DNA from 2 places in the Halalkalibacter sp. HAAS-P013 genome. Region 2 is predicted to be linked to the other one. Evidence: a T-box and tRNA genes for the amino acid it is inferred to sense, from the RefSeq annotation. Region 2 holds a T-box; the other holds one or more tRNA genes.
The links. The T-box of region 2 lies ahead of serS (serine--tRNA ligase). A T-box ahead of a tRNA ligase gene usually reads a tRNA of that ligase, here a tRNA-Ser.
Positions count from the first base shown of each region.

Region 1: it encodes a tRNA-Ser, which carries the amino acid that the T-box ahead of serS (serine--tRNA ligase) is inferred to sense. The anticodon was not compared.

Region 1 covers NZ_JBWQTU010000002.1:363,290-367,447, forward strand. Annotated here, with positions in the region: gene AC1FXP_RS05725 (superoxide dismutase) at 49-657, opposite strand; gene AC1FXP_RS05730 (undecaprenyl-diphosphate phosphatase) at 932-1,744, shown strand; tRNA gene AC1FXP_RS05735 (tRNA-Ser) at 1,793-1,885, opposite strand; tRNA gene AC1FXP_RS05740 (tRNA-Ile) at 1,907-1,983, opposite strand; tRNA gene AC1FXP_RS05745 (tRNA-His) at 1,988-2,063, opposite strand; tRNA gene AC1FXP_RS05750 (tRNA-Met) at 2,084-2,157, opposite strand; tRNA gene AC1FXP_RS05755 (tRNA-Asn) at 2,162-2,236, opposite strand; gene AC1FXP_RS05760 (PhoU domain-containing protein) at 2,429-2,614, opposite strand; partial or broken gene AC1FXP_RS05765 (Na/Pi symporter) at 2,617-2,862, opposite strand; gene AC1FXP_RS05770 (DUF1189 domain-containing protein) at 3,040-3,807, shown strand; gene AC1FXP_RS05775 (NfeD family protein) at 3,912-4,158, opposite strand, start outside.
Region 2 covers NZ_JBWQTU010000032.1:5,104-9,261, forward strand. Annotated here, with positions in the region: gene AC1FXP_RS22570 (D-alanyl-D-alanine carboxypeptidase family protein) at 1-416, shown strand, start outside; gene pdxS (pyridoxal 5'-phosphate synthase lyase subunit PdxS) at 607-1,491, shown strand; gene pdxT (pyridoxal 5'-phosphate synthase glutaminase subunit PdxT) at 1,523-2,101, shown strand; T-box leader at 2,103-2,317, shown strand; gene serS (serine--tRNA ligase) at 2,399-3,679, shown strand.

The DNA of each region.
Region 1 (4,158 bases), on a different contig from region 2:
GTTATACAAAAAGGCCCTAAGGTTTTTCCTTAGGGCCTTTTGTATTCTTTATTTAGCTTCGTTATAACGTTTTGCAACTTCATCCCAGTTAACAACATTCCAGAATGCATTAATGTAATCAGGACGACGGTTTTGGTAGTTTAAGTAATATGCATGCTCCCAAACATCAAGACCTAAAATTGGAGTCTTGCCTTCCATTAATGGAGTGTCTTGATTTGGAGTGCTTGTTACAGCAAGCTTACCACCATCAACAACTAGCCAAGCCCAACCAGAACCAAAACGGTTAGCACCAGCGTTTGCAAATTCTTCTTTGAATGCATCAAAGCTGCCAAATGTTGAAGTAATCGCATCAGCAAGTTCACCTGTAGGGTTGCCACCTCCATTTGGACTAAGGATTTCCCAGAACAAAGTGTGGTTAGCATGTCCACCACCGTTGTTACGAACAGCACCACGGATATTTTCTGGTACTGCATCTAGATTAGAAACTAACTCTTCGATGCTTTTACTAGCAAGATCATCATGACCTTCAAGTGCTGCATTTAACTTTGTAATGTAAGTATTGTGGTGCTTACCATGATGAATATTCATTGTTGCCTCATCAATATGAGGTTCTAGTGCGTTTGCTGCGTAAGGTAATTGCGGTAACTCATATGCCATGTTAAATTCCTCCTCAAATGTGAATCTGATTATTGGCGGAGTATGTACTCCAAAAATGTGGACTTTTGCAACATTTTTGTTTCATAAGTCTTCCAATTCATACATTACCAAAATTTGAACATTCTTGCAATGATTATGCTCAGGTAATTTTAAATAATGTAACCACATTTACTCTACCCTTACTCTAGATGAATTAAACTCAATTTCGTCATAACAAAAATCCCCAGACATAAACATGTACAAACCCTTTTTCAATTACTAATGGAGGAACAGTATGAATTGGTGGCAAGCATTAATTATAGGTTTTATTCAAGGAATATCCGAATTTTTGCCAATCTCAAGTACAGCGCTTATGCTAATAGTCCAAAGGCTACTTGATATACCTATTGGAGAAAATTTCAAACTGGCATTTGAAACCTTTTTACATTTCGCTTCTGTTTTAGCTGTTATTGTTTATTTTCGTCGCGATTTATGTAAGATCCTGCAAGATTTTATAACCTATATTCAAACGAAAAATATTAAAGCACAAGCAAACTACAGATTCGTACTTTTATTGATTATATCAACAATTGTAACTATTTCAGCTGGGAAAATGATCGAGTCGGTTCTCGGAAAACAATTAACTAATTCTGCAACTATTGGAGTTTCTCTCATTATTACTGGATTATCGCTAATATTAATAGAACATGGATTAAATGGAGGGATAAGACGACTATCAATGTTAAACTGGAAGGATGGAATAATTATCGGAATAGGGCAAGCTCTCTCATTAATCCCAGGTATATCAAGAACAGGGAGTACATTATTCACCGCTCTTTGCTTAGGCTTGTGTAAAGATACTGCACTTCGCTACTCATTTCTTCTGTCTATTCCCGTCTTCCTCGGTATGACCATATTAAAATTACCAGATTTAATAAAAAGCCATACACAGATCAGTCTCTTTTCCTTATTCGTTGCCTTTATATCTTCATTTATTTTTGCATTAATAGGGATTAAATGGTTTATTTCGATGTTAAAAAACACTAAGTTAACATATTTCGCTTTTTTCTGTATTGGACTTGGGATTTTCACATGGAGGTTTATTTAATACAAAAAAGGACCTCTAAGCACGAGATCCTTGAATATGTAATATATATGGCGGAGGAAGAGGGATTCGAACCCCCGCGCGGTTTAACCCGCCTGTCGGTTTTCAAGACCGATCCCTTCAGCCGGACTTGGGTATTCCTCCGAATTAACTTTGTAAAAATCATGGTGGACCCTGTAGGACTCGAACCTACGACCGATCGGTTATGAGCCGACTGCTCTGACCAACTGAGCTAAGGGTCCTCTATGGGGCGACTGATGGGAATCGAACCCACGAATGTCGGAACCACAATCCGATGCGTTAACCACTTCGCCACAATCGCCTTAAAACATTTAATTAAAGTAGCGGCGGAGGGAATCGAACCCACGACCTCACGGGTATGAACCGTACGCTCTAGCCAGCTGAGCTACGCCGCCATAATGGCTCCACAGGTAGGACTCGAACCTACGACCGATCGGTTAACAGCCGATAGCTCTACCACTGAGCTACTGTGGAATATCAATTAAGAGACAAGAATTATCTTAACATGCTCTTCAAATTACGTCAACACTTTTCCGGAAATTAAATAGAAAATATTTCATAACATTAATCCTGCTATAACTTACCATACTTCAAATAATTAAACAAGCCTACTTTTAGAGAAAAATCAAGGTACCCCTATACTTAAGGGCACCTTGATTACTTAAATTAGTGGTCTTCACCAATTACGGCTTCAGCAATATTAACAGAATGATCGCCGATCCGTTCTAAATTACTAACAATATCGACAAAAACAATTCCAGCTGAACCAGAACATTTCCCATCATTCACTCGTTGAATATGCTGCTTTCTAAGCTTTCTTTCCATTTTGTCTATTTTTTCTTCTTTCTCCAAAACATAATAACCCCAATCGCTTGCTTGAGAGTCATAAAACCTGCATTAACAAGACCGATGGTTAAGACGGTGGTCCCCGTACTTGTTTGAAGAAGTACCGTTACAAATAGTCCTGCAAATACCCCCATAACAGGATTTGTCGTAAACTTATCTAGAACATCTCGCAATCCATCACCAGCAACCTTTTGTAACCCATCCCCCTTGTATTTAATACCAAAAAGGAAAATACCAAGTTCACCAAAAAACATGAACACCCTGTCTGTTATTAAGCATTCATCAAGGGTTTGTAAACTATAAATTATTAAAAATCATCTTTATTTCAATAATTCATGATTTTCTTCAAAAAGCCCTCTGTAATTGAAATTCAATGATAGCATTTTTAACCGCAATTCGTTAAAATAACGGAGTATGAAAGAGGTGAACAAATGAGTTACTGGGAATGGTTTATTAAAAGCTTCTACAATAGAAAAGTGATTGCATATTCTCGCTTTCGACCAATAACGACAACAATTGGATTTGTCTTAATGATTATATTTATTGCGAGTATCCCTTATTTTATCTCTTTAAATATTACTATTGTTTCAAGCGTACAACAGCTTGATCGTATTTTAGAAAATGATTTACCTGACTTTCATCTAGTTGAAGGTACATTATTTTTGGAAGAGGAAGAGGTCTACATTACCGATGAAGTGAGTGATGGCTTTTTCCTAATTGACCCTGCTAATTCGTTATCAGAAAGAGAATTATTGGAGCTAGACGAGGGTATTGCATTACAGCAAAGGGAATTTCTTTTTATCTCGCATGGACAAATTCAATCGATCTCTTATTCACTCCTCGGCTTACAGGAGCTTTCTAAAGAAGATCTCTCACTTCGTATTAGTCAACTTTTAAATTTCTTGCCGATCTTATTAACGATCATAACAAGTTTATTATTTGTAGGACTTGCTGGTCTAGGCTTTTTAAGTATTACCATTCTAGCTTTTCTAGCTCTTTTTATTAAAGGAAAAAGAAAGTTAGAATATCGCCATACGTGGATTATCACCGCACACGCACTCACACTGCCGGTCATCTTACTATATTGGATAGATATTCTTATCTTCCCTATACCGTTTACTGCGTTTGCATTATCAACCTTTATAATTGTTCTTGTAGCGATTAGGTCTATCCCTATTCCTAAGCGCAGCACATCCTAGCTAAAAAGACGAGGACCTTACAACAACTTAAATAAAGGGTTATCCCCAAAGTGGGATAACCCCTCCTAACATACCTTTCACTACATTGATACTCCTAGATACTCCTACTCTTGCTTTTCTTCTTCCTCTAATGGTTTAATTAAAATTCTTGTACCATCTACCGACATGACAATGATATCCTGATTTGCTTCAATCCAACTTCCACCACTTGTTGCACTATATTGCTCTCCTTCAATCTCGACCGTACCAGTTGGCCTGAATGAACTGATTGTTCTTCCTCTTTTTCCGACAAGTTGATGGTATTTTTCATTAATGGAATTGTAGCCCAACTCATTAGTTAGTTTATCTTTC
Region 2 (4,158 bases):
CTGAAATCGTAGGCGCGGGTTATGCTCCTGAAGGTTTAGACATTCTTCCAGTAGCAGCCGGTAAAGAAAGAGAAGTAACCATTTCTAGTGTCGACCCTTTAACTACGGTTGTTCGTAATGGTGAAGAAGATTTATATGCAACTGAGCTTGTCCTTGATAACAACGTGTTAAATGAAGATGGAGAGATTGTTGCTCCATTTGAAGCAGGAGCTGAAGTTGGAACCCTTTCCCTTGTTTACACAGGAGAAGGAGACGAAGACTTTCTATACCCAACACAGCGTGCTGAAGTATTAGTTGTGACAGACTCTGCTGTTGAGAAATCTGGTTGGTTCTCAATGACAATGCGTGCAATCGGTGGTTTCTTCTCAGGTATTTGGAATGGTGTAGCTGATACAGTAAAAGGTTGGTTTTCATAATAAAAACAATAAAACGGATTTTTAGAGGGCATTGAAAAAGTAAAAATATCTTTTTCATGCCCTTATTTTGTAAAGGATCCGTTTTATGCTAAAATAAAAACTGAAAATTTATGCGAAAAAACTCGTTTTAAGGTATACTAATGTAGGATAATCATTCAACTTTAGACGAACGGTATAGGAGGATATACAAATGAGTCAAACAGGAACAGATAGAGTCAAAAGAGGTATGGCAGAAATGCAAAAAGGTGGCGTCATTATGGACGTTATCAACGCTGAACAAGCAAAGATTGCAGAAGCTGCAGGAGCGGTTGCAGTCATGGCACTTGAGCGTGTACCAGCTGATATTCGTGCAGCGGGTGGAGTAGCACGTATGGCTGATCCAACAATTGTTGAAGAAGTACTAAATGCAGTATCAATTCCAGTAATGGCAAAAGCACGTATTGGTCATATCGTTGAAGCACGTGTACTTGAAGCAATGGGTGTTGACTACATTGATGAAAGTGAAGTATTAACACCTGCTGACGAAGTATTCCATTTGTACAAGCGTGATTTTACTGTACCTTTCGTATGTGGAGCACGTGATTTAGGAGAAGCGTCTCGTCGTATTGGTGAAGGTGCATCAATGATCCGTACAAAAGGTGAGCCTGGAACGGGTAATATTGTAGAGGCTGTACGTCACATGCGTATGATCCAAGGTCAAATTAATAAAGTCAAACAAATGTCTACTGATGAGTTAATGACAGAAGCGAAAAACCTTGGTGCTTCATTTGACCTTTTATTACAAATTAAAGAAACAGGTAAACTACCTGTCGTTAACTTTGCAGCAGGCGGAGTAGCGACTCCTGCAGACGCTGCACTAATGATGCAGTTAGGTGCTGACGGGGTATTCGTAGGTTCTGGTATCTTTAAATCAGACAACCCTGAGAAGTTTGCTCGTGCAATCGTTGAAGCAACGACTCACTACGAAGATTATGCATTAATTGCTGAGCTTTCTAAAGGACTTGGTACAGCAATGAAAGGTATCGAAATTTCGACTCTTAACCCAACAGAGCGCATGCAAGAGCGTGGCTGGTAATTTAAGCTTGGTGTAAGGGAAAGGATTAGTAATGGTTAAAATAGGTGTATTGGCACTGCAAGGGGCTGTTAGAGAGCATGTGAACTGCTTAGAAGCTCCTAATACAGAAATAGTCGTAGTAAAAAAAGTAGAACAGCTCAATGATGTAGATGGATTGGTACTTCCGGGTGGAGAAAGTACGACAATGCGCCGTCTTATTGATTTATATGGTTTTTATGAGCCTTTAAAAGGGTTTGCTGCATCAGGTAAACCAATGTTTGGGACATGTGCAGGTGCCATTTTAATGGCTGGACAAATTGAAGGACAAGATGAGGGTCATTTGGCTGTCATTGATATGAAGGTACAGCGTAATGCATTCGGTCGTCAACGTGAAAGTTTTGAGACAGATCTTCATGTAACTGGAGTAGGTGAAGATATTCGTGCTGTCTTCATCCGAGCCCCACTTATTTTAGAAGTGGGGCAAGATGTTCAAGTTCTTTCAAAGTATGGGGATGAGATTGTTGCTGCAAGACAAGGAAACTTCCTAGCATGTTCTTTCCATCCTGAGCTTACAGACGACCATCGTTTCCATCAATTTTTCGTTTCAATTGTAGAAGAATCAAAACAATAAAGATAATGCGTAGATAAGGATTAGTACATACAATGTGCTGTACAGAGAGCCGGTGGATGGTGCGAACCGGGGAGTGCTTGTATGGAATCCACCTTTGAGTAGAAGTATGAAATCTTCTCGGTAGGCAGCCGTTATTGCTAAAGCGGCTTTAAGTAGCAGGAAAAGCACCTGCTACTTTGCAACAAGGGTGGTAACGCGGGTGCTCTCGTCCCTTCTTTTTATAGAAGGGGTGAGGGCTTTTTTTTATCCAATATAATTTGGTAGAATAGGTAAGATAAGATAAGAGGAGGACAAGAAATGTTAGATGTAAAACGACTACGAAAAGACTTTGATGATATAAAAACGAGACTTGCTACAAGAGGTGAAGATATCTCTGGATTAGACCGCTTTGAAGAGTTAGATGAAAAGCGTCGTACCATTATTGTTGAAGTAGAGGAGCTAAAGAATAGAAGAAACCAAGTATCTCAAGAAGTAGCGCAGTTAAAGCGTGAAAAACAAGATGCAGATCATTTAATTAAAGAGACAAAAGAAGTATCAGGAAAAATTAAATCATTGGATGAACAGCTGCGTAATACTGAAGAAGAGTTAGAAGGAATTCTTTTAACAATTCCTAACGTTCCGCATGAGAGTGTTCCAGTAGGCGATACAGAAGATGATAATGTCGAAGTCCGTAAATGGGGAGAGGTACGTTCTTTTGGATTTGAAACGAAAGCTCACTGGGATTTAGCAACTGATCTGGGAATCGTTGATTTTGAACGAGCTTCTAAAGTGACTGGAAGCCGCTTTGTCTTTTATAAGGGATTAGGGGCACGCCTAGAACGTGCGTTGATTAATTTTATGATGGATCTACACCAAGATGAGCATGGGTATGAGGAAGTGCTTCCTCCATATATGGTGAATCGCGCAAGTATGACAGGGACAGGTCAATTACCAAAGTTTGAAGAAGATGCTTTTAAAATTCAAGATTTGGACTACTTCCTTATCCCAACTGCAGAAGTACCAGTAACAAACTTACATCGCGATGAAATATTAACGGCAGAACAGTTACCAATAGCATATACAGCATACAGTGCAAACTTCCGTTCAGAAGCAGGTTCTGCTGGCCGTGATACACGCGGATTAATTCGTCAGCACCAGTTTAATAAAGTGGAACTTGTACGTTTCGTGAAGCCTGAAGATTCTTATGAAACACTTGAAACTCTAACAGGACATGCTGAGAAAGTACTTCAGCTTCTGAAACTTCCATACCGGGTATTAAGCATGTGTACTGCTGATTTAGGTTTCACGGCTGCTAAGAAGTATGATATTGAAGTATGGATTCCAAGCAATGACTCTTACCGTGAGATTTCTTCTTGCAGTAATTTTGAAGATTTCCAAGCACGCCGAGCAAATATTAAATATCGTTCGGACCCAAAAGCAAAACCAGAATTTGTTCATACATTAAATGGTTCAGGTCTTGCAGTCGGCCGTACAGTTGCTGCGATCTTAGAAAATTATCAAGAAGAAGATGGAACTGTTGTGATTCCAGAAGTGTTACGCCCATATATGGGGAATGTTGAAAAGATTACGGTTAAGTAAGTTTATAAAGGGCCGACTGCATGAGTGTGCAGTCGGGTTATTAATGCTTCAAAATGAAATAAATTGCTAAAAACTAGTTGTCACTAGCTTGAGTCTTTTGTTTATTAATACTATAAAAAGCTAATGCCGTAATAAATAAAAAAGTTGAGATGGATAAAACAATTCCATTCCATGCCCCATTAAAAAAAGCAACATTGATGAGGGTCAAGAGGTGCATTGAAATAATTATTAAGAGTAAAAGTGTCGTTGTTTTCAAAGAATCACACCTTTTAATTAAGTCTCTATAATAATGATATCGTAAATGAACAAAGTAGAGAAGTAGAAATGGAGAAAGGTGAGAGAGCGAAACCATTGCTTCGATCATAAAGAAACCAGGTCAAAGAGCGACCATTAGCTAAAGAGGAAGCAGATATAGTGGCAATGCTCCACTCGCCGTGCGCCTTTTGAGAAACCCACTCAAAAGGCTTAAAACATTACGG